One region of the Vibrio sp. JC009 genome, then DNA from elsewhere that is predicted to be linked to it. Evidence: riboswitches for the same ligand, from Rfam matches in the RefSeq annotation. Region 1 holds a riboswitch; each other region holds the start of a gene.
The links. Region 1 has a riboswitch for cobalamin ahead of cbiM (cobalt transporter CbiM). Riboswitches for the same ligand answer to the same signal wherever they lie in the genome.
Positions count from the first base shown of each region.

Region 2: linked by a shared signal. The riboswitch ahead of L3Q72_RS14240 (TonB-dependent receptor) and the one ahead of cbiM (cobalt transporter CbiM) in region 1 are both predicted to bind cobalamin.
Region 3: linked by a shared signal. The riboswitch ahead of L3Q72_RS17425 (cobalt-precorrin-5B (C(1))-methyltransferase) and the one ahead of cbiM (cobalt transporter CbiM) in region 1 are both predicted to bind cobalamin.

Region 1 is NZ_CP092106.1:1,160,957-1,168,634, reverse strand. It holds gene L3Q72_RS05460 (putative nucleotidyltransferase substrate binding domain-containing protein) at 1-863, opposite strand, end outside; gene L3Q72_RS05455 (sirohydrochlorin cobaltochelatase) at 958-1,797, opposite strand; gene L3Q72_RS05450 (ABC transporter ATP-binding protein) at 1,814-2,479, opposite strand; gene L3Q72_RS05445 (energy-coupling factor transporter transmembrane component T) at 2,500-3,270, opposite strand; gene L3Q72_RS05440 (carboxypeptidase-like regulatory domain-containing protein) at 3,332-3,673, opposite strand; gene cbiM (cobalt transporter CbiM) at 3,688-4,284, opposite strand; cobalamin riboswitch at 4,375-4,512, opposite strand; gene L3Q72_RS05430 (O-acetyl-ADP-ribose deacetylase) at 5,096-5,614, opposite strand; gene L3Q72_RS05425 (hypothetical protein) at 5,737-6,303, opposite strand; gene L3Q72_RS05420 (hypothetical protein) at 6,303-7,678, opposite strand, start outside.
Region 2 is NZ_CP092106.1:3,185,059-3,192,736, forward strand. It holds gene murI (glutamate racemase) at 1-561, opposite strand, end outside; gene L3Q72_RS14240 (TonB-dependent receptor) at 673-2,502, opposite strand; cobalamin riboswitch at 2,541-2,762, opposite strand; gene trmA (tRNA (uridine(54)-C5)-methyltransferase TrmA) at 2,924-4,033, shown strand; gene L3Q72_RS14250 (YijD family membrane protein) at 4,065-4,457, opposite strand; gene fabR (HTH-type transcriptional repressor FabR) at 4,447-5,082, opposite strand; gene sthA (Si-specific NAD(P)(+) transhydrogenase) at 5,308-6,708, shown strand; gene L3Q72_RS14265 (class I SAM-dependent methyltransferase) at 6,711-7,544, opposite strand.
Region 3 is NZ_CP092107.1:550,474-558,151, reverse strand. It holds gene L3Q72_RS17435 (diguanylate cyclase) at 1-200, shown strand, start outside; gene L3Q72_RS17430 (Cof-type HAD-IIB family hydrolase) at 458-1,261, opposite strand; cobalamin riboswitch at 1,599-1,752, shown strand; gene L3Q72_RS17425 (cobalt-precorrin-5B (C(1))-methyltransferase) at 1,991-3,082, shown strand; gene L3Q72_RS17420 (precorrin-8X methylmutase) at 3,316-3,969, shown strand; gene cbiE (precorrin-6y C5,15-methyltransferase (decarboxylating) subunit CbiE) at 3,976-5,205, shown strand; gene cobI (precorrin-2 C(20)-methyltransferase) at 5,215-5,979, shown strand; gene L3Q72_RS17405 (cobalamin biosynthesis protein) at 5,988-7,631, shown strand; gene cobJ (precorrin-3B C(17)-methyltransferase) at 7,624-7,678, shown strand, end outside.

The DNA.
Region 1 (7,678 bases):
TTTCTGGATTTCTTAATTTTGTCGATCAGATAAATCGCCTGCATTCTGTGATTCTGAAATAACTGATGCAGGGAAAGCAGTGCAATTACCTGACCATCTTTCACCACTGGCAGGTGCTTAATATGCTGCTCCATCATAGCAATTGCCGCCTCAAAGACGGTCTGGTCAGGGGAAATAGTGGTAGGTGCCGGACTCATTATGCTGTGAATGGGCTGGTCCGTATCCAGATTTTCGGCAACGACCCGGTAGGTCATATCGGCATCCGTCATTACACCGGTAAGCTGCCCGTTGTCCAGTATCATGGCACAACGGGTTTTCTCTTCCCGCATAATCTGAGCAAGTTCGCGGATAGATTTATTCTGCTCAACCTGAGTAAAGCGCTGACTGGCTACCTGCCCCACCGTATTGAAAAAGGAGCTGCTATTTAAGTCACTCCAGGTAGATTCAACCGCTGAACGAATCCGGTCTTCAGGCTTCGCGGTAAAGTGCTCGGCATATTCCGGATACTGCTGCTGAATATGGTAAATGGTTTCTGAAGGCACCAGATACAGCAGAGAGTTATCCATCGCTTTTACTTCATAGCGGGTTTCAGAGTCGGAAAACAGACTAAAACCAAATACATCCTCCTCTTCCAGTCGCCCTCTTAACGCACCATCACTTAACCGCTGCTCCACCGCACCGGTTCTGACAATGTACAGATACTTGTCATCTTCCGATTTTGCCGGAGGAATGACTTCATCTTTTGCCAGATAGATGATTTTGATTGTTGAAGTAACGCGATCCAGCAGTGCCTGAGGCAGCCTGCTAAAAGGGTCAATTGCCGAAATAAAGAGTTCAATATTAGGTATCAGTGTCTCAGACATAAAAAAAGCCTGTCAGGGAATCCAGAACAGGCTTCTTTATACCATTAAAGTGAAAACGTTTACACCGTTTAGCTATGAAAGTTTGCCTAAGTGCTTAACACTCCTCTGGCGGAGTTTTCAGTCTTACCAGTCCCTGCTCAATCTGAGTGAAGATAATATCCGTCAGCTCAGGCAGAGAAAGCAGGTTAAACGCTTCACCCTTCTCACCTTCTGCGATTGCCACATCACAAAGCTCGGAAAGCTGAGCCTTAATCTCTGTCATATCTTTGATAAAGTGATTACCCGATACCAGCAGCATTGGGATGATTCTTAGCTGAGGTTTAGCATCGCTTTCACCCTGCTCTATTCTTCTCTTCAGAGCCGTTACAAGCAGATCGAACGGCATTGCGCCTTCCAGTGAACAGGAGATGTTTTTCTCTGAAAGCTGTGAAAGCAGAGTATCGCAGTAGCTGATTGCCTGATGCCCGGCGTTGTCCAGATATGGTGCACCGTGATGGATAAACAGGTTAATATCACTGCCGGTTTCAAAGCGTCCGTTTAGCGCAGAAAGCAGATCATTCGCTCTGTGCGTATGGTGAATAATCGCCGGAGTGTATTCGATAGCGGAAAGCGAGAAGTTTCGGAAACCCTCAACAATCAACTCTACCTGCTTATGTTCATCTGTCGGGAACAGATAGCAGGAAACCACCAGAATGCGCTGATAGCCTTCCAGATCCAGCGCCGCAAGCACAGACGGCAGGTTCAGATACTCTTCACCGCTTGCTGCCAGCTTTTTGGTTACCATGCGCGAACTCACAGCGATTCTCACTTCGCAGTTCGGATAGCGCTCTTCCACTTTGCGCTGCAGTTCGTTGTAACGTTTCTGTTCAACCACTGAGCCAAAGCAACTCAGTACTATCGCGGTTCCCTGAGTGTAATGTCTTAATCTTTTCATTTTTTCTCTCTCAGCTTTAGGCCGGTTGTTGTTCTAAAATCAGTTTTCCTTCGTGCAGACGATATTCCGTATCAGTCAGCGTTTTGCGAAGTTTCTCGTCATGGCTGACAAGAATAATAGGCAAATTTACCCGGTTTACTATGTCGATAAACAGCTGGTAGTTTTTGTCATCAAGGCCGTTGGTGGGCTCATCAAGCAACAGCACTTCCGGCTTCATTACCAGCACACTCGCCAGTGCAGCAAGTCTTTTCTGACCGCCGGAAAGGCGGTAACTTACGCTGTGAGCCAGATGCTCAATACCCAGATCTTTGAGGGTTTTCATCGACATCTCTTCCGCTTCTTTCTGGTTGTACCCCTGATTGATGGGGCCAAAGCAGACATCTTCTATCACCGTAGGAGAAAACAGCTGATCATCCGGGTCCTGAAACACCAGACCTAACCGGGTGCGGAACTTTGCAAACTCTTTATCCGACTTGCAGCTATTCCCGAACAGAATCACTTCACCTTTCACATCCTGAAGCAGTCCGAGAATTATCTGTAAAAGCGTACTCTTTCCGCTGCCGTTACTGCCGGTAATGGCGACCCTGTCCCCTTTGCTCAGGGAAAAGTCTAATGCGTCGGCACACTGTTGTCCGTTTGAACGCTGGTAGGAGATACCTTTCAGCTCTATCAGTTTATTCACTTAATCTTTTCCAAAAATCACTATCTAACGGGCCAGACAGCCAAAATATCCATCGAGAAAACCACCAGCGTCAGGAACAGAAATAACATTGCTGAGCGATCAAATAACTGGCTCTGTTCTCCTTTTGATACGGGAAAATGACCACTGTATCCACGACACTTCATGGCAAGCCAGATACGGTCTGCCCGTGCCAGCGCTCTTACCAACAGCATACCAAACATATAGCCGTAGCTGCGCCAGACATGTAACCTTGGGCCGCATCCCAGACCGCGTGCTTTCATTCCAGAGCGGATGCTTGCTATCTCCTGCTGCATCACACTGATATAGCGGATACTAAACTGCAGCAGCAGAATAAACTTAGTCGGCACTCTGAGCACACAAAGCGCTTTAGTCAGTTCCAGTCCGGAAATACCGCTGCACTGCGTCATCATTAGCATGGCGGAAAGCGAAGCTTTGAAAAAGATCTCCTGCGCCTTAACCACTCCCGGCTCTGAAAGTACCAGAGGCCCCCAGTGAATCACCTGATCGCCGACGTAATTGAAAGGCAGAGGCAAAATGGTAAGCAGTACAACGCTATCGATAATAAGCAGGCGCTTCAGGCCAGTGGCAAAGCCCATAGGACTTTTCAGCCAGAGCAGACAGGCAAGAATAAAGTAACCAGCAAAAGAGAGCGGATTAGCAGACAGCACAATAGCGACGATCATAAATATCGCCAGCAGGATCCGGGTATGTGCTAGTCCATACTCAGCACTGCCCGCTTTTACGTTGCCTGATAAAACCCCTTCTATCATGCCTGTGCCGTTTTTCTGTTTCTGACCAGAACCAGAAGCCCGAACAGGCCAAGGATATAGCCTATCCCGCCAAGAATATCGTGCATAGTTCATAGTAAGCAACGTGGCCCTGACCACCATCGCCACGAACTGAATAGGAATCCGGCACTACAGGATCTATGGTAAAGAAGCCTTCTTCATCAGCAACTGCCGTACCGACAACTTTACCGTCTTTCAATAGCTGAACTTTAACGCCAGCCCCGGCTGGATTAGCACCGCCAACAAAATAAACCTCACCTTCGATATAACTTTCTTCCGGATACACAGACATACGGATCTTGTGAGCATAAGCCGATAAACTCACACTTAGAGTACATAAAATAAGAAGCATTAAACCGGCAAATTTTGATAATAACTTAGTCATTTTCTACAACTCTCTTAACCCCGGACACTCATTAGTTCCGGGCGACTTTTCTTAAGCAATTTTAATGTAAACGCGAAAATCACACCTTCCAGTGCAGCCAGCGGCAAGTGGGCGATAATAACCAGAGAAGCACTATTCATAAATACATCACCGGACAGTACAAGCACCAGTGCAACCATCAGGCTGGTAAGAAATACCGAGCCAAAGCCAGCCAGAAAGCCAACCACTGAAGGTGACCATTTATCCATATAAGGTCTGAGAAGCACACCAACTAAAACCGCCGGAACGGCAATATTCATGGTGTTGACGCCAAGCACCAGGATTCCACCAAAGCCAAAGAATACAGCCTGAAGAACAAGACCAATCAAAACTACGGGAAAAGCACTCCAGCCCAACAGAAGACCGATCAATCCGTTAAATATAAGGTGAACACTGGAAGGCCCGATGGGAATATGAACCAGAGAAGCCACAAAGAAACATGCTGCAAGTACTGCTGCCTGTGGGATCTTGCTGTCAGTGAGCTGGCGCAGACCGAGATATGATCCGCCAATAGTGATTGCGGCTCCGGCAGCCAGAACCGGCATACTTAGTACGCCATCTACAATATGCATATCTTCCCCGACAAAATATCTGAACTGCGCTGGGAAGAGTTTGAGAAATTATCAGAAACCACTTCTGAGTGCTCCCGCCCAGATCGTAAGCAATATGAATTCACATCTAGCAGGTTCTGACTTATGGCATTCGTTAGTGGCGATGCTATTTACAGTTGCGGGTACAGTCCAGGACTCTCACCTGATTCACTTTCAGCCCAAAGGCTCACTAGATAAAGTCTGTGGAGTATCGCACACCGATTTCTGGTCACAATTGATTGCGATCAATTTTGAAGTAACGGCAGATTTGCGTATTGATAAATCTGATTGAGCTGATAAATACTCGCCGTTCTATAGATATTTATTGCCAATAAATGGATGGCTGATCACTCTTCTTCAGTCGATATTGGCGCAAACAGCAATTCCTTTAGGAACAGGATCGCCCACATCTGCAGCAATACCCAAATCATCATTTGAATGGTATACATACGCCCTCCCTTGGCTCCGCCTGGTAATCATCATGATTATCTATTAACCAAGATACTGAATTACCGACTGACATACCAGATGGGAAAGGCGCAGATTTAGTCAGTTGAATGGGATACAGATTTCCACACTACAATAGAGACTAGAGCAAGCAAGATACGCTTAATAGAAGTGGCTAGGCAGGTGGATCTCACTGGAAAATAGCATAAAAAAAGCGAAGCTGGGTGCTGTAGAGTCCGCAATAACCTTTTACTCTACAACACGCCTTGAGCAGATTCCCATTTTCATGGGAATGACGAACTGTTTAGCTAAAAATGAAACGAGTAGTTGTGGCGACTTCTTCTATCTACTCATCCGAATAACCGTAGGCTTTCTGCCAAACCTGATTAATCTCATGATCAAAAAGATAAAAATAAATATCGATATCCTTAAACTTAGACTCCCTGCAAACATCCAGAGAAATCTGAGCCGCCTCATGCAGCGGATAACCATACACCCCACAGGAAATAGCCGGAAATGCAACAGAATCACACCCATTTTCCAGAGCCAGATACAGTGAAGAGCGGTAAGCCGAAGCCAGAGTTTCTGCCGGAGACGGATCGGAATGATATATCGGCCCGACAGTATGAATCACATAATCGGCATTCAGATCACCCGCCGGAGTGATCCGAGCCTCTCCAGCCGGACAACGCACCCCATTCACTTCCGGAACCTGATAGCAGGCCTCAAGCAGCTTAGGTCCCGCCGCCCGGTGAATGGCACCATCAACACCGCCTCCCCCCAGCATTCTGGAGTTTGCAGCATTCACAATCGCGCTGACACTTGCGCGGGTAATGTCCCCCTGAAGAATTCGGATATTGGTCATGGCTTCCTCCGGTCGGAATGCAACTGATATATTTAGTTTAGTCATGAACGGAGGTTTGTTCCGACATATAACCGCGGCGAAAACCAATGAAACTACCAGCAATCAAATACTAGTTGAATACATCAAAGCTCTTCGGAATACTTCTCCACATGCAAATTCAAAAAGTGCATACCTGCGGAGCTCAGAACATAATGCTTATCACCGCATAGATATAAGAAGTTCCTGTCAGCAAGATAGGCTATTGCCTTATCCCAGTTTTCTATTCCAATAGCCTGACGGATATCATTGTAAATAGTTTGCTCTGCAATTTCTTCAAGAGCAGTTCGGCCCAGGCCAATGACAGGCGTTGCCAGATCGTCAAGGTCAAAACCTTTGTCTACCCAGTAGCGCGCAATGATCAATAACATCGCCTGGATCTTAGTTGCGTTGGTATCCGCATCTTCCTCGGCTTCACTGCGGCTAATATAGAAAAACTCACCTTCAACATTAAAGTTAAGGTTGTAGCCAATGTGCAGGTAGAGCTGGGTAAAGTGATCAAGATTTGTGTACAGCTCTGTGTAGAGGGGGCTGTCTGTAAAAGCCTGCTGGTAGATATCGTACACCTGCTTTGTTATCACCTTACCGTTCACAAAGGTGGCGTATATCTGCTGGCTTTTTGCCATATTGATTTGTGAAAAAGCCGTATTCATTACTTCACTCTCTCAGTTCGAATTCTACGATAAAGATAAACGGTTTCATCCTGTACCAGGCGGCGCTGGAAGTTGGTCACTTTTACTGCATGCCCGTCTAGCATCTCATTGCTGCGCAGCACAAAGTTGAGCCCTTCTAACAGATCAACAAAATGATACCCCGGAAGATGTTCTTTTAACCGGCGCTGCAAGGCCAGCGTCAGATCCTGATACTCTGTCATTTGCATCTGCCTGACCAGATTATAAATCTGCTCTGCGCGCTCCAGTCTGCGCTCGGTGGAATCATCTTTGGAGCTAACCAGCTCCACATTCTGGTTCTGTTTAAACAGATTCTGATCGGACACTCTGGCTTCAATATCACTCACCACATTGTTCAGATAAGCTTCAGAGCTGCTGATACGCAGAACCTTCGGCCTTGGCTGCTGCATTAAGCCCATAAAGGCTCCGTTGTCACGGGCAAACTGACCGTCAATCTGTCTGCGCTTGAGGTTGTGACGAGTCGCATCCAATGCTTCTGAAAGTTCAGCAAATGCATTTTCAATCGCGTTAAACTGTTTAAGGCGTTTTTTGGAACGGGCTAAAAACTGATCGACCGAATGCGAAACCTTACTGATCTGAGAATGAAAGCTGTTAAAACTCACTTCATACCTCAGCATTGCTGTTGCGCGTTGGTGATCCTGATGCTTTTCAAACAGACGGCGCAAACCTTGCAGACATTCGAACAGGTTAGGGCCATCTTTCAAACGGCTCTTTTCATCCAGAAACTGGCGTGTCGGCAAAATATGCCGGGACAACAGGTGAGATATTTTTTCGATGGATTCGCGCTGAAGAACAGAAAACGCCCTGGAATTATCGGCCTTAGCGGCCTGCTCACTGGCTTCACTCAGCTCCTGATTAATCATCTGCATTTTAACCAGATTCAGACGGATACTGTTCAGCAGTTCACTCAAGCGATGAAACAGCTCGTCTATCAGCTCTTTGTAATCAAGCTCTACATCGCTAAACAAGAGCGAGCCCGATTCAAGCTGACCAAGCAGCAGACGTATGCCGCCCAGTTGAGTTTTCAACGCCACATCGGTTAAATCCTGAAACAGGCTACGGTCAAACAGCCGGAATACACCAATGACCGAACGGTCAAAAATAAGCCGGCTCTCCCCACCAAACTCATCTTTATCCACCAGAATATGCGCTGAAAGCAGGTTATCTGTCGAGAAGGCGGTGCGCAGCTGTTTACGCTTCTCCTTGCTCTGACCCTGCATATAATGGTGCAGCCTGCCCACAAATTTAGCTTCACGCACATAAGGCTCACCCGCTTCATCCATCTCACGAATGACATCACGCATAACGGTATGGTGCTCAAGCATAATGGCAAATG
Region 2 (7,678 bases), 1.3 Mb from region 1:
ACACCCCAATACTGCAACATCAATAGTATCTTTTATCGGAGCCAGAATATCTCGCAGTTCATTGATATCGACAGCTTTACCGCATAGCTTCTCTTCTGCTATATCCACTAACCTTGTCGACCCAAGAAGTTTGACTGGCTTATCGGGAGAAAAGTCGTTTATTAAGTTATGAGTGTACTCTCTCTTAACTGTCGCCGGAGTGGCAACAAGCCCGACAGCCCGGTTCGACAAAAGAGAAGCCGGCTTAATGGCAGGCACTACACCTACAACAGGTATGGTTAACAGCTCCCTTAATTTGGGAAGCACGATTGTGCTTGCTGTATTACAGGCTATGACAACCAGATCGATTTGTTCATCACGGACAAAGCGGCAAATCAGCTTTTCTACACGAAAAAGAAGAGTTTCACGAGAAAGCTCGCCATAGGGATAAGCGGCATTGTCAAACAGGTAGCTATATTCAAGGCCGGGTAATAGCTTTTGAATTTCCTTAAAGACGGATAATCCACCGACTCCTGAATCAAAGACCAAAACTTTTGCCGGACGACCTTGAAACTTCACCACAACTGACCACCTGAATACTGTTTGCGGCGATCATACTCTGAGAGAGCAAGTTAGCAAGCAAAAAGAAAACCGCACAAAGGCGGCTTTCTCTACTTTCAGGATAAGGGGTAATTAAAAGCTATATTCTATAGTTGCGTAGTAACTTCTTTCCTGAGTGTTGTAGTAATAGGTTTCACTTGGATTGGTGTCAGTGTTCGTACCAGTAGCCAGGGTATAATCCTCTTCCAACAGATTAGCAACCCGCCCTCTTAGTGTGAGAGAATCAAATATGTAGTAACTAACAGCAAAGTCTACCAGTGAATATGCTGACAGCTCTGTAGTACCGTTGCTATAGTCATACCTCTTACCCTGATATAAGTAGCTCAGATCTGCCTGCCAGTTATCTGCATAATAGGTCGCATTCCATTTTACATTTTCTTTCGCCCTTCTGGCCAACTGACGGTCATTCTCTTTATCTTCAGGGTCCATATATTCAAAACTGATGACATGGCTTACTGGTCCAGTATCAAACATAGCAGACAACTCAATACCCCGAATATCTACTTCCTGAACATTCTCGCCATTGGAAATCATGTTATCAATTTGAGTTATGTACCCGGCTATGCGCCAATCAAATAAATCCTGTTCCGCTTCTAGCGCTAATTCATAACTCTTGGACTCTTCCGGCTCCAGATCGCTATTACCATAATTCGGCCAATAAAGGGCGTTGAAGGTCGGAGCTTTAAAACCAGTGCCAGCATTTGCCGTCAGGCGATAACGAGTTAGAAACTGCCAGCCAGACCCTAACTGCCATGTTGTATTCTGCCCATAACGTTCATTGTCATCGTGTCTTAATGCACCTTCCAGCTGAACTGAGTCTATATTGGCAGCCGTATTGATATAAAATGCGGTATTCTTTCTGGAAGTTTCTTCATAAGCCGTAGTAGACTCCGACACATCATCTTTGTACCAATCAACACCTGCTCCAAAAGACCAGCTTTCGCTCACTCTGTACTGATTAGTGAATGCAAAGCTTGTCCGGTCTGTTTGATAAACACTGCTATATAAGTTGTCATCCAGATGATCTTGGTTCTGGCCAAACTCCAGCTTTGAAGTTAAGGCGTCGTTCTCAAACTGAATATTCGCAGCGATGTTATAGGAACGTTCATCCTGATAAATATCATCTACACCACCAAAATACGAATAACCTGAAGCATCATATTCCAGCTCACCTTCATGATACAGCGCCTGAATATCAGCACTTAAATTGTCGTTAAAGCTATATCCCAGAGTCGTAACAAAATCTTTGGACTTATAGCCATCATTATCCTCCTGGCCAGGAAGGTTTGTAGCAGAAAAGCCATCTGTACTAAGGCTATTAGCAGCAAAAGAAACGTGGAAGTCTTCATTTACTAACTTTGATAGAGATACTTGTCCTTGCTTATAGTTGTCACTACCCATAGTGCCACCAGCAATAACTTCCGAGCGGTGATGTTTCGTAATAACATTGATTACACCAGCAATAGCGTCAGAACCGTACATTGCTGCACGGGAGCCGCGTATATATTCAATACACTCGATGGCAAAAACAGGAATCGAAGCAAGTGATGCCGCTCCCGTAGTAGCACTACCAATACGTATCCCATCAATCAGATAAAGAACATGGTCAGACTCACTTCCCCGAACAAACACACTCTGCTGCTGACCATAGCCCCCGTTAGATGAGAGCTGGATCCCGGGCAATCGTCGTAAAACTTCTGTGATACTTTTAGCCTGAATGGCAACAATTTCATCTTTAGTAACAACTTCTACAGAAACCGTTGTACTTTCTAAGGACTGCTCAAACCGGTTCGCAGTAACCACAATAGTTTCAACATCCGAAGCCGCTTCCTGAGCCTGTGAAAAAGAAGCATAAGAAAAGAGCGATGCCGACACAGCAATCGCTAAAATAGATTTTTGCATTTTATTCCCTAAAATCGCGTAGTTAGTCAAGTGGCATGAGGTGCCACTATCCTGCTGGCAGGTCTTCGGACTCAAGAGCACGATATCAATCAATATCACCTTACATCTGACTTCCCACCCAACTTCTGAGCAGTGCCTGGCTTCTAACCTAAGATGTTCGTTCTCTATTACCGCTGCGCGTCAGTTCCGGAGTTACACCGGATTCCCTATTATTCGGACTGCAAATAATTTGCATCCGCACCAACTTCCGGACAAATACTAAAAATCAAAGGCAAAACTGTCCAGTGCTATTACTGACTAATTGGTAATATATTTTTCCCCTATGGCATAACTAAGCCTGATAACTTGTCAATGAATACTGGACATGTGCAGAGTATTGACTAAAATCTGCGCTCCCTGTGTGAATGCAAAAGGCAAGATAATGGCGACTCCTGAAATAAACCCTCAGACATATACCGAACAACTTGAAGAGAAGAAGCAACGCCTTTCCGGCATGTTCTCCCAATACAATGTTCCTGAGCTGGAAGTTTTCGAGTCACCGGAGAAACACTACCGCATGAGAGCAGAGTTTCGTGTATGGCATGAGGGTGATGATCTTTATTACGTCATGTTCAACCAGGAAACCCGCGAGAAATACCGCGTTGACCAGTTCCCTGCTGCCAGCAAGCTGATTAATGACCTGATGCCTGTGCTGATGGAATCAATGAAAGCGAACGATACGCTTCGCCGCAAACTGTTCCAGGTAGACTTTCTTTCAACGTTAAGTGGCGAGATCCTGGTGTCACTTCTGTACCACCGCCAGTTGGATGATGCGTGGACAGAAGAAGCCAAGACACTTAAAAGCAAACTGAATGATGAAGGCTTTAATCTGAACATCATTGGCCGTGCCCGTAAAATGAAGATCGTTCTGGACAGAGATTATGTTGTTGAACGCCTGAACGTAAATGGTGATACCTACATCTACCAGCAAGTTGAAAACAGCTTCACCCAGCCTAACGGGGAAGTGGCTCAGAAGATGCTGGAGTGGGCGATTGACTGTACCCAGGAGAGCAGCGGCGATCTTCTTGAACTGTACTGTGGCAACGGTAACTTCTCTCTGGCTCTGGCACAAAACTTCGAACGCGTTCTTGCAACGGAACTGGCCAAGCCTTCAGTTCAGTCCGCTCAGTACAATATCGCTGCCAATAAAATCGATAATGTTCAGATAATCCGTATGTCAGCAGAAGAGTTCACCGAGGCAATGGAAGGTAAGCGGGAGTTCCGACGCCTTAAAGATCAGGGAGTCGACCTGAAGAGCTACAACTGCAACACCATTTTTGTTGATCCGCCAAGAGCCGGTATGGATGTGGATACCTGTAAGATGGTTCAGGGTTATGAGCGCATTCTTTATATTTCCTGCAACCCGGAAACACTGAAAGAAAATCTGGATATTCTGGGTGAAACCCATGATGTAACCCGGTTTGCGCTCTTTGACCAGTTCCCGTACACCCACCATATGGAAGCGGGCGTTTTACTTGAGAGACGCAAATAAAAGAAAACGAGCCGCAAGGCTCGTTTTTTTATTATTGCTGTTCTTGCTGTTCCTGCTCTCTCTTTCTTACGTATCCGAGCTTTTTACCAACCCAAAGCATAAGAAGCATTGTCACGATAATGGCAAAGAAGTTAGAACCCGCTTCCGGGTACTGCGCCTTAACGAAAGCGGAATGACCAAACGCCCCTACAAAAAAGCAGGCTAAACCGATTAGCGGGATCTCTTCAGCTACCGGGCTTTTCAGATAGTCCTGATACAACATCTGCACGGCCAGAACCAGTGCGATGACAGGAAAGATTGAGAAGGCGATTTCAGTCATCGTCAGAGCCGACAGAAGTGCATTACCGCACATACCAGCAATGACCGCTAAAATAAGAGTCTTTCTTTCTGACTTTACATTGTAGGGAGTTGAGTCATTTGACATAGTTATATCCTGTTTTTTGTCTTTCACGTTCTTTTCTATACCAGTATGCACCTTTTGCAGTCATCCTCAACTGCATAACAAGGCGCTCTGTAAGTTCATCTCTTTCATGCTTATCCAGATCAAGCGCTTCTGCTCCCGAACTGAATACCAAAATTACTGAAGCTTCAGCCTGAACAACCGCCTCTTCGCGAGTCATTCCGGTACTGATCAAATATTCGGTCAATTCAGCAGAAAAATGTTGGATCTCCCTCGCAACTGCAGCTCTAAATTCTGCAGAAGTGCCGGAGCGCTCACGTAATAGCAAACGAAAAACGTTTGGGCTGCTTTCGATAAACTCCATAAAGGTCTCTACCGAAGTCCTAATCACGCTGCCTTCCTTCACAATACGCTGACGAGCCTGACGCATCAACTGACGAAGAAGTAACCCCCCTTCATCAACCATAGTCAATCCAAGCTCATCCATATCTTTGAAGTGACGATAAAAAGAGGTAGGTGCTATACCCGCTTCTCTCGCAACCTCTCTGAGACTCAGATTAGAAAAACTGCGATCTGCACTTAACTGACTAAAGGCAGCATCTATTAAAGAGCGACGAGTTTTCTCTTTCTGCTGTGCCCGAATTCCCATTTTTATTTCTTTACTGTTCATTGTTATAAGCCATATTCAGCCCATTACTATAGCGCGAATTCCGGAAAGTAGAAAACAGGATGCCAGTACACGCTTTCTGTTTCATCTATAAATCCACAACTCCGTGATCCCATCCACTCTCTGCTATGAATCTTATTTACCCGAAATTTTAAAAGGTTAATATCACGCTACATAAATGTTAAAAATTAACAAGGATGGATCCTGATGGCACAGAGCAATCATTATGACGCAATTGTGATCGGTAGCGGCCCTGGTGGTGAGGGAGCAGCTATGGGGCTAACCAAGGCAGGTCAGCATGTTGCCATCATAGAAAAAGAGTCCAGCGTAGGTGGCGGTTGTACGCACTGGGGCACTATTCCATCAAAAGCACTCCGGCACGCGGTAAGCCGGATCATTGAGTACAACAGAAATCCCCTTTTCTGCCATAACAACACTAGCCTGCACTCAACATTTTCCAATATTCTGACTCACGCCAAAACCGTCATTGATAAGCAGACAAGGTTAAGACAGGGGTTCTATGACAGAAACCTGTGTGATCTGATATATGGAGAAGCCGTATTCTCAGACAACAACACCATTGATGTAAATAAAGCGGACGGTAGTACCGAGCAATATACGGCAGACAAATTTATTATCGCCACCGGTTCACGGCCTTACCGCCCCGATAATGTCGATTTTTCCCATAAACGCATTTATGACAGTGATTCCATTTTGTCTCTTGAGCACGATCCAAGGCATATCATCATTTACGGTGCCGGTGTTATTGGCTGCGAATATGCCTCCATATTCCGCGGGCTGGATGTAAAAACTGATCTGATTAATACCCGCGACAGACTGCTTTCATTTCTCGACAATGAGATCTCTGATGCGCTTTCGTACCACTTCTGGAACAGCGGTGTCATCATCAGAAATGATGAGACGTATAAAAAAATTGAAGGCACAGATGACGGTGTCATCATCCACCTTGAGTCAGGGAAGAAAATGCGAGCTGATTGTTTGCTGTATGCAAATGGCAGAACCGGGAATACAGACAAGCTCAACCTTGAAGCGGTCGGTCTGTCACCCGACTCCCGTGGTCAGTTGAAAGTAGACGAACATTACCGCACCGATTCAGAACATATCTATGCGGTAGGGGATGTTATCGGCTACCCTAGCCTGGCAAGTGCCGCCTACGATCAGGGCCGATTTGCCGCCGAGCACATCGCGCTGGGTAAAACCGATACTCACCTTATCGAAGACATACCTGCCGGCATCTACACCATTCCGGAAATAAGCTCCGTCGGAAAAACAGAGCAGGAGCTGACTTCTGCAAAAATTCCTTACGAAGTGGGCCGCGCCTCATTTAAACACCTGGCCAGAGCTCAGATTGCCGGAAAAGATATCGGCAGCCTGAAAATACTCTTCCACCGGGAAAGCAAAGAGATACTCGGCATACACTGCTTTGGGGAAAGAGCAGCGGAAATAATCCATATCGGGCAGGCCATTATGGAACAGAAAGGCGAAGCAAATACCATAGAGTATTTCGTTAATACCACCTTTAACTATCCGACTATGGCAGAAGCTTACCGGGTTGCAGCATTAAATGGTCTGAACAGGCTGTTCTAAAGTTACCAGCTAAACTCCACCACGGTTGGTGTGACTCTGGCTTTTAATCCTGAGAATTTTCGCAGCATACGCTGCCAGAATTTCCAGCGGTTACAGTCATGATCCAGTGGTGAGTAGCATTTTACCCATTTCACCCAGGGTACCCACTGGAATACTTTGTGTTCCGGTGAGGCAAAGCCATGGGCGTAAGTTTCACATCCCAGTTTTTGACCCACCTCAGAACTGGTCTTGTCTCCGGCCAGAACAACACAGGCCTGAGCTTTTACAAAAAAACGACCCAATGCCTGAATAAACTGAGATGTCTGTTTTTCTGAGCAATCCAGCAAAGCCTGCTCGCATACAATCAGAACCGGAGCATTTTCCGGAACAGGAAGAGCATAAAGCCATTCAAGACTGTTTACTGAACCACATCTGAGTTGATAGCGCTCATTGTCATGAAATAACTTCTGACGCCATAGCAGGTTTTCATTGATATCCAGCTCCAGCCAGCGGCAAAGCCCGTTGTCCAGGCGGTAAAACCGGGTATCCAGTCCAGCTCCCACATTAATCACCCAACCATTAGGATGCTGATCAAGAAAAGCCTGAACACGGAGATCGCACAGCTTAGTCAGCGTGGTATACATAAGTTGCTTTTGATTAACGTCGCCTGAGAGGCATTCGGATGACAGCTGGCACTGCTTACACGCCTTTGCTGCAATAGGGTCATAAACCAGGCCATCTTCCATAAGACTTTCCCTGCTTCTGAACCACATTGGCTTAAGCAGGTTTACCGGGATCTCATAGCCACCAGATACCCTGTCTCTGTCTGAATAAGAGTTTTTATTAAAGCAGTTCATTACCATCCACCTCCGATAAGGCAAATGATAATGACTACCATTTAGATTTGCAAGAATTAATCAAAATATCTGACTTATACCAATACCAGTAATTAGCTGTTCAGTGATTGCGCAGATAATTACTGGGATTGGTA
Region 3 (7,678 bases), on a different replicon from region 1:
AAAGTATCGTCAAACGGCTTTTAAAGTCAGCAATGATGCCGATGCAGCTAGGAGAGGCAAGAGTACAGACTTCGGTGAGCATCGGGGTATCTCTGTATCCAAAAGATGGAGCCAGTGCTGAAGAGCTTATTCAGCGAGCGGATGAAGCCATGTATATGGCGAAACAGGCTGGTAAGAACCGGTATGCTCTCTATAAATAGCATACTTTCTTTATGCAATAAAAACGTCAAATCATTCACCACGCCCTCGTTCCTATGCTCCTGCGTGGGAATGCATGCCGCGGCTGAAAACATCTACGTAAAACACTAAAAGAGCAGAAAATAAGTTCCGTGAAAGTTTATACTCAGCTGGTAACTTTGAGTCTGATATGCATTCCCACGGAGGACCGTGGGAACGAGATTTTTGCATAACTATTCAAGATTGAATCTGATGCTATAAGTCCTGAAACGGCTATAAATTATGCGTTATTCAGATGAGCACGAATAACCTGTAACACGCCGCCCTCGTTGTTACCCGGAGCAGAAAAACGGGCGTATTTTTTCACGCCTTCATGCGCGTTTTCTACGGCGTAGGAGTGATAGCTGGACTGAAGCATTTCCACATCATTGAAGTAATCACCAAAACTCATGGTTTCGTTATAACCGAAATTCAGCCTTTCCTGCAGGTTTTCGATGGCCGCTCCCTTTGAAGCCTCGGAATTCATAATATCCAGCCAGACACGGGCACTGATGACGACTTTATGATCATGGCCAAACATCTGGTTGATGCCTGGATAGACCTTCTCTTCGGTACCATCAAAATGGCAGATGGCGACTTTGATAAATTCATCTTCTACAGTCAGAAGATCTTCTACATAATGGCAGCGTTCATAGTATTTACTGAACTCTTCCAATGCATCCGCTGCCTGAGTTTCGATATAAGCTGACTGCTTTCCGCACAGAACGATATGCGCTCCTTCAATGGAACGGGCATGATTGATAATGTTGTTGATGTTTTCCTGCCCCATAGTGCAGCTATAAAGCTCCTGGCCTTTATGCATTACCATGGTGCCGTTTTCAGCAATAAACATCATTCGGTCTTTGATTGGTTCAAAGGTCTTTAACAGGCTGTAGTACTGACGGCCAGAGGCGGCAGCGAAGATGATGTTGTTTTCTTCAAGCTGTTCATATAGCCCGAAAAATGCAGGATCCAGTTTTCCCTTTTCATCTAAAAGCGTACCGTCCATATCCGCTGCGATAAATTTAATGTTGTCTGAGCTCACTGATAACTACCTTAAAATGCCTGACAAGTTCTGATTCGGTGAAGGAGTATATGTGTTTGAAGTCACAAAATATAGGCTTTTACGCTTATATCATGTGTGATTTCGTTGCATTTCAGGCAGATTGTATCCGTGATCTATGTCACTATAATGAAGTGGTGTAAATGTATCGGTATTTTTGCGCTTGTTAGCTGTTGATTTTAAAAAGTCACGCTTTATCAATATGTTGCTTTTGTAAATTAAAGGACTTATTTATCGATTTGCCTATTTTTCAAAGGGCGATATTTATCTATTGTCTAAAATTGATAAGCGTCAAAATTATTAGTAATGCCATATGAGAGACTTCCTCAACTTATTTAGTACCAGATAGCGTCTGCTATCTTAGTGAATCAGGTGAAAATCCTGGGCTGTACCCGCAACTGTAAGCGAATAAATTACCGGCAAATTGAGGCCGGATTCGTAAGCCAGAACCTGCTAAATAGAACATATTTTATAAAGACTGGGCGGGATCACTCAGCATTGCTTTTCTATGATTCCCGCCAAATTGTTCTCGTAACTTAAAACCAGTCTTTACCGTCTTACGTCATTTTCGTGATGATGAAGACGAACTTGAATTCCTGCTCCGTCGTCATTCCCGGGATGACGGCGGTGGTTGGCTTTGGAGTGATATAAGTGGCGTGTTTCGTGAGCGCGAAGCGACGACAAAAATGAGTTATATGGATTGGAAATTAAGTGGGTAAGTTAAAGCGTTCAAAGCACAATGAAGAATTGCGCCACGGTTATACGACAGGTGCATGTGCTGCGGCAGCTGCAAGGGCTGCGGTGAGAATGCTTATTCAGCAGACTCCTTTTTCACATATCGAAATACAGCTGCCAAACCGGGACTTTGTCACCTTTGAACTCTGCCGTCTTGAGGGAGCAGAAGAGGTGACTGCAGGCATCATTAAAGATGCCGGTGATGATCCGGATTGCACACATGGTTTAGAGATTCAGTGCAGCGCCAGACGTATAAGCGAGCCGGGTATTTTCCTTAAAGGCGGAAAAGGCGTAGCCACAGTGACTTTGCCGGGACTGGAACTACCTGTGGGAGAACCAGCCATTAACCCGGTGCCGAGAGCCAATATTTTAGAAATGGCAAAGCTGGAATGGCAGAAAGCAGATGAACAAACAGGGCTGGAACTGACCATTTCAGTTCCCGGCGGTGAAAAAGCGGCGAAAGAGACCATTAGTGAAAGACTCGGGCTTATCGGTGGCATCTCGATTCTGGGAACCCGGGGTACGGTTAAGCCGTTTTCGACCTCTGCTTATGCGGCATCGGTAAGGCAGTCGGTTCAGATTGCCAGGGCCAATGGCTCTGAGCACCTTGTATTAACCACAGGCGGACGCTCAGAAAAGGCGGCTATGGCTTTGCTTCCTGACCTGCCGGATATGGCCTTTATCCAGGCAGGTGATTTTATTGGTGTCGGTTTGCGGGCTTCGAAACGCTACAGTGTAACGCGTGTTACGCTGGTGACCATGATTGGCAAAATGGGCAAGCTGGTTTCAGGGCGAATGATGACTCATGTTTCCGGCCATGCAATTGACTTTCAGCGCCTGAGTGAGCTTGCGAAAGAGGAAGGCTTGTCTGCGTCTTTGTGCGGTGAGATAACTTGTGCAAATACCGGACGGCATGTGCTGAATTTGGTACGTGACAATAATGAACAGAGTTTTCTTAACCGTTTATGCAGGGAAACTCAGGCACATGCCAATCGCTATACCGCGGATGCGCTGGAAATTGATGTGATTTTGATTGATTTTGATGGGAAGGAGTTGGCTCGCAGCTAATTCCTTCCATATATAGTCATTTCAACAGTCGTCGTCATTCCCGTGAAAACGGGAATCTGATTAAGGCGCGTTGTAAGGTATAAGGTTATTTGTAGCTCTACAGCGCACAGACAGTAGATCCCGGATAAAAGCTTCGCAATTTCCGGGATGACGAAAGTAGACGGCTTTGAAGTGACGAGAATTAAGGGATTCGGCTAAGACGAAACCTAAAACAGTATTCAGGTGGAAAAACAATGGAAAAAATGAAGCAGATGACCCGTCAGGGGCAGGTAATTGAAAATGACTCGTTTTCGATTATCGATCAGGAAATCCACCAGTTTCATGGCGGTCATAACTTCGATGAAAAACAGTGGCCTGTGGTAAGAAGAGCAATCCATACCACGGGTGATTTTGAGTTTGCCAAACTATTTCACTTTAGTGAAGGTGCGGTGGAAGCCGGTATCGAGGCGATTAAGTCAGGTTGCCCGATTGTCAGTGATGTCACCATGATCACCAGCGGCCTGAGTGCGCAGCGACTGGCGGTGAACAACAACAGCGTGCATTGCTTTATCAGCGATGAAGAAGTGATAGCCATAGCCAAAGAGAAGGGTGAAACCCGCGCAATCTGGGCGATGCGTAAAGCGCGTGATTCAGGTCTGCTGGATGGCGCGATTATTGGTGTGGGTAATGCGCCTACCGCTCTGTATGAAGTACTGCGTATGGTTGAAGCCGGTGAAATAAAACCGGCGCTGATTGTCGGCATTCCTGTGGGCTTTGTTAAGGCAGAAGAGTCAAAAGACGAATTGATGCAGCAGTCAAAGGTGCCATATATCGCCAGTGCAGGGCGTAAAGGCGGCAGTCCGATTGTGGTTTCGACTATTCACGCACTTATGTACCAGACGGTGTAAATAACGATGACGAGTATAACGGTTGTTGGTGTTCCTGAAGATGGTTGCGTTAGCCTGACCAGCAAGGCAGTGAACGCTGTTGCGGCTGCGCGCGTAGTGGCAGGGCATCCGCGCCATCTTGAATGGTTTCCTCAGTTTGAAGGCCTGTTTCTGGATATGAGTCAGGGCTTTTCTGACTGGCTGAGTGAAGTGATTGACGAAAGCGAAGAGGGCGGTGTGGTTGTGCTGGCGTCGGGCGATCCTCTGTTCTTTGGTATTGGCAGTACTCTGTTAAAGAAAATGCCGGTGGACGAGCTTAGCTTTATTCCCACTCATAGCTCTGCGCAACTGGCCTTTTCAAGGCTGGGTATCCCATGGTCGGAGAGTCGCTTTATTTCCTGCCATGGCCGTAAGCTGGCGGGTTTGGTGGCTAAGATGCAGCAGGGTAATTTGTTTGCCATTCTTACCGACAGCAAAAACACGCCACAGATTGTCGCTGCACATATGAAGCAGTTCAGTGAAACCGGCTGGAAGCTCAGCGTTTGCGAGCAGCTTGGTGGCACGGAAGAAACCATCAGAACTTTCAGCGTAGAAGAACTGGCTGAGAGTGATACCGGATTTGACCCGCTCAACATTCTGGTGGCTCAGAGGGAAAATCAGGCTCTGTGGGGCGGGCACGGTCAGTTTTCTTCTGACCAAAGCTACCTGAAACGTATGCCGAAAAACGGCCTGATCACCAAGCAGTCGATCCGTCATCTTGCTCTCACCAGTATGCGGATTCAGTCAGATGATACCGTCTGGGATATAGGCACAGGCTCAGGTTCGGTTGCCATTGAGTCCGCAAAGTTTGCTAACAATGGCCAGGTATATGCCGTGGAGTGTAATGAAGAGTGCTTTGAAAGTATTCAGGCAAATATTTTTGCCCATGGCACTGATAATGTTGAACTGATTAAAGGCAAGGCTCCTGAGGCCCTGTCGGAACTGGAAAAGCCAGACGCCATATTTGTCGGCGGCAGCAGAGGTGCGATGGAATCTATTCTTTCTTACTGTCTGGATTCACTAAAGAGTGGCGGCCGTCTTGTGGTTTCGGCTGTCACTATGGATACGGTGGCGGAAGTCTACCAGTGGGCGAAGCAGAACGACGTCAGCTTTGATGCTCAGATGGTTAACGTATCCAGCACTCAACCGCTTGCTCATTATCTTCGCTATCAGGCGGAGAACCCGATTCATTTATTCACAATAACAAAAACTGTGTAGGAGAAATTCATGGACAATAATAACTTAGGTCAGCTATACGCAGTTGGTGTTGGTACAGGAGACAGCGAACTGCTTACTCTTAAAGCGGCTCGCCTGATAGCAGAAGCCGATGTGGTTGCTATCCCTGAAAAAAACAAAGGCAAAGCCGATTCATTTGCATGGGAAATCGTAACCGGGGCACTATCAGAAGAAGAGATTTCCGGTGAGCGTCTGTTTTTGCATTTTCCTATGACCCGAGACGCGTCACTGAATGTTCCTGCTTGGCAGGCGGGTGCTGAGGCGATTCTTGAGCGCCTGAAAGAAGGCAAATCTGTGGTATTTGTGACTGAAGGCGATCCGTCAGTATTCAGTACCTGGGCTTATATTCAGGAAGAACTGGACGAAATCGCGCCGCAAGTGGTTCCTGTTATTGTACCGGGTGTGACTTCCATTACGGCAGTACCGGCGGCAACCAAAATTCCTCTGGCCGACGGCAAAGAGCGTTTCTGCGTCGTGCCTGCGACCTATGGTATTGAGTGCCTTGAAACACTGGTGCATGACTTCGATACCATCATGCTGATCAAAGCCGGTCGTATGATCCCGCAGCTCTCGGCAAAACTGAAACAGCTTGGCCTTGAGGGAGCGGCAACTTACGTTTCTCATGCCAGTACAGATAAAGAAGAGATCTACACTAATCTGGATGAAGTGCCGGAAGAGCACCGTTACTTCTCTATGGTTCAGATTTCTATCCGCTCCCGTCGCGGCGTACTGCGCGGTAAACAGTCGGCAGCGTAAGCGGGACTATGAAGAAGTTAGCTATATACGCCATCACCGTAAACGGAGCGAAGCAGGCCGCAAGACTAAAGCGTGCGCTTCCCTTTGCGGATCTGTTTGTCACTGAAGCTGCGATAGAGCAGGCACCGGAAGCAGAGCTATTATCGCTTCCGCTGGCTGGCTTTGTCGCTGATAAGTTCAGCCAGTATGACGGGCATATCTTTATTTTTGCCAGCGGCATTGTCAGCCGGATGATTGGCCCGCTGATGCAGGATAAGCGTACTGACCCTGCCGTAGTCTGTCTGGATGAAATGGCAAAGTTCGCCATTTCCATGCTGTCCGGACACCGTGGCGGAGCTAATCAGCTGACCGAGCGGGTTGCGCATATTGTGAAAGCTATCCCGGTTATCACCACAGCTTCAGATGTGTCAGAAACCGTCTCTGCCGATATGCTGGGCGCGCCATTTGGCTGGGTTTTAGACCCGGTTTCAGAGCCATCTATCACCAATGTATCTGCGGCCATTGTCAATGATGAGCCGGTTATTATCGCCCAGCAGAGCGGTGAGAAAACCTGGTGGAAATACGAAAAACGTATGCCGTCGAATATTCTTACCCATATAGAGCTAAACGGGATCGACAGCGAAGATTATCGCGGCGCCATCCTGATCACAGATGAGCAGTCTCCGGATCTTTCCGGTTGGGAAAACAAGCTGGTGCTATGGCGTCCTAAGTCGCTGGTGCTGGGCTTGGGTTGCGACCGAAATACGCCGTTTTCAGTGATAAAAGCCGGTTTAGAAACCTTTAGTAAAACCTTCAATCTTTCTCTGGAGTCAGTTCAGGCCATTTCAAGCATAGATCTAAAAGCTGACGAAGTGGCGTTAAACGAACTGTCCGAAGAGATGCAGTGGCCTTTTACCACTTTTGCACCTGAAATGCTGAATGGGATTGAGGGTATTGAAAACCCGTCCGATTACGTGAAAAAAGTCACCGGCAGCAATTCAGTGGCCGAAGCTGCCGCGCTTAAACTCAGTGATACCAGACAGCTGGTGGTGCCTAAATGGGCATTTAAGCAGGATGGTTACAATATGACGGTGGCCTGCTGTCGTCGTGAGTTTGCAGAGTCTCTGGTTCAGCAGAAAAGAAAGAACTGGTTTGGCAGGAAAAAGCACGGCAGTGAACAAAAGCATGGTGATAAGAGCAGCAACCCGGCAGAGATAAAAGTTAACGCTCATGGCAACGAGGTGGTTGAGGGTTACCAGTGCAAGCCAAAGCATGTGGATCTGAACCGCCCTATGCTTCACCACAAACATCACATTCTTCTGTGCGAAGGTGGACGCTGTGCCAAAGCCGGCAGCAAAAACCTTGCTCATGATCTGCGCTCCATCCTGAAATCGCTTGGTCTGTCGGAAGGTGATAAGCGAATCAAGATCAGCAGAACCATGTGCGCCGGAGCCTGTCGTAACCGCTCAACCATGGTGATTTATGAGCGCTGTGGCAGTGAAATTCCGTCCGAAAATAACGCCCTTTGGCTGAGAAATGTCGAAGAGCTTTCAGAGGTGCAGTGGCAGGAGCTATTCCTTGCACTGGCCGAAAATAAACCCTTAAAACAGATACTGGATGCAAAATACTTTGCGCCAATAGAAGAGCCGGGAGAGGAGAAAACCTGTGGCTAAATTATTCCTTGTAGGACTCGGTCCCGGAAGTCTGGATCTGATGTCAG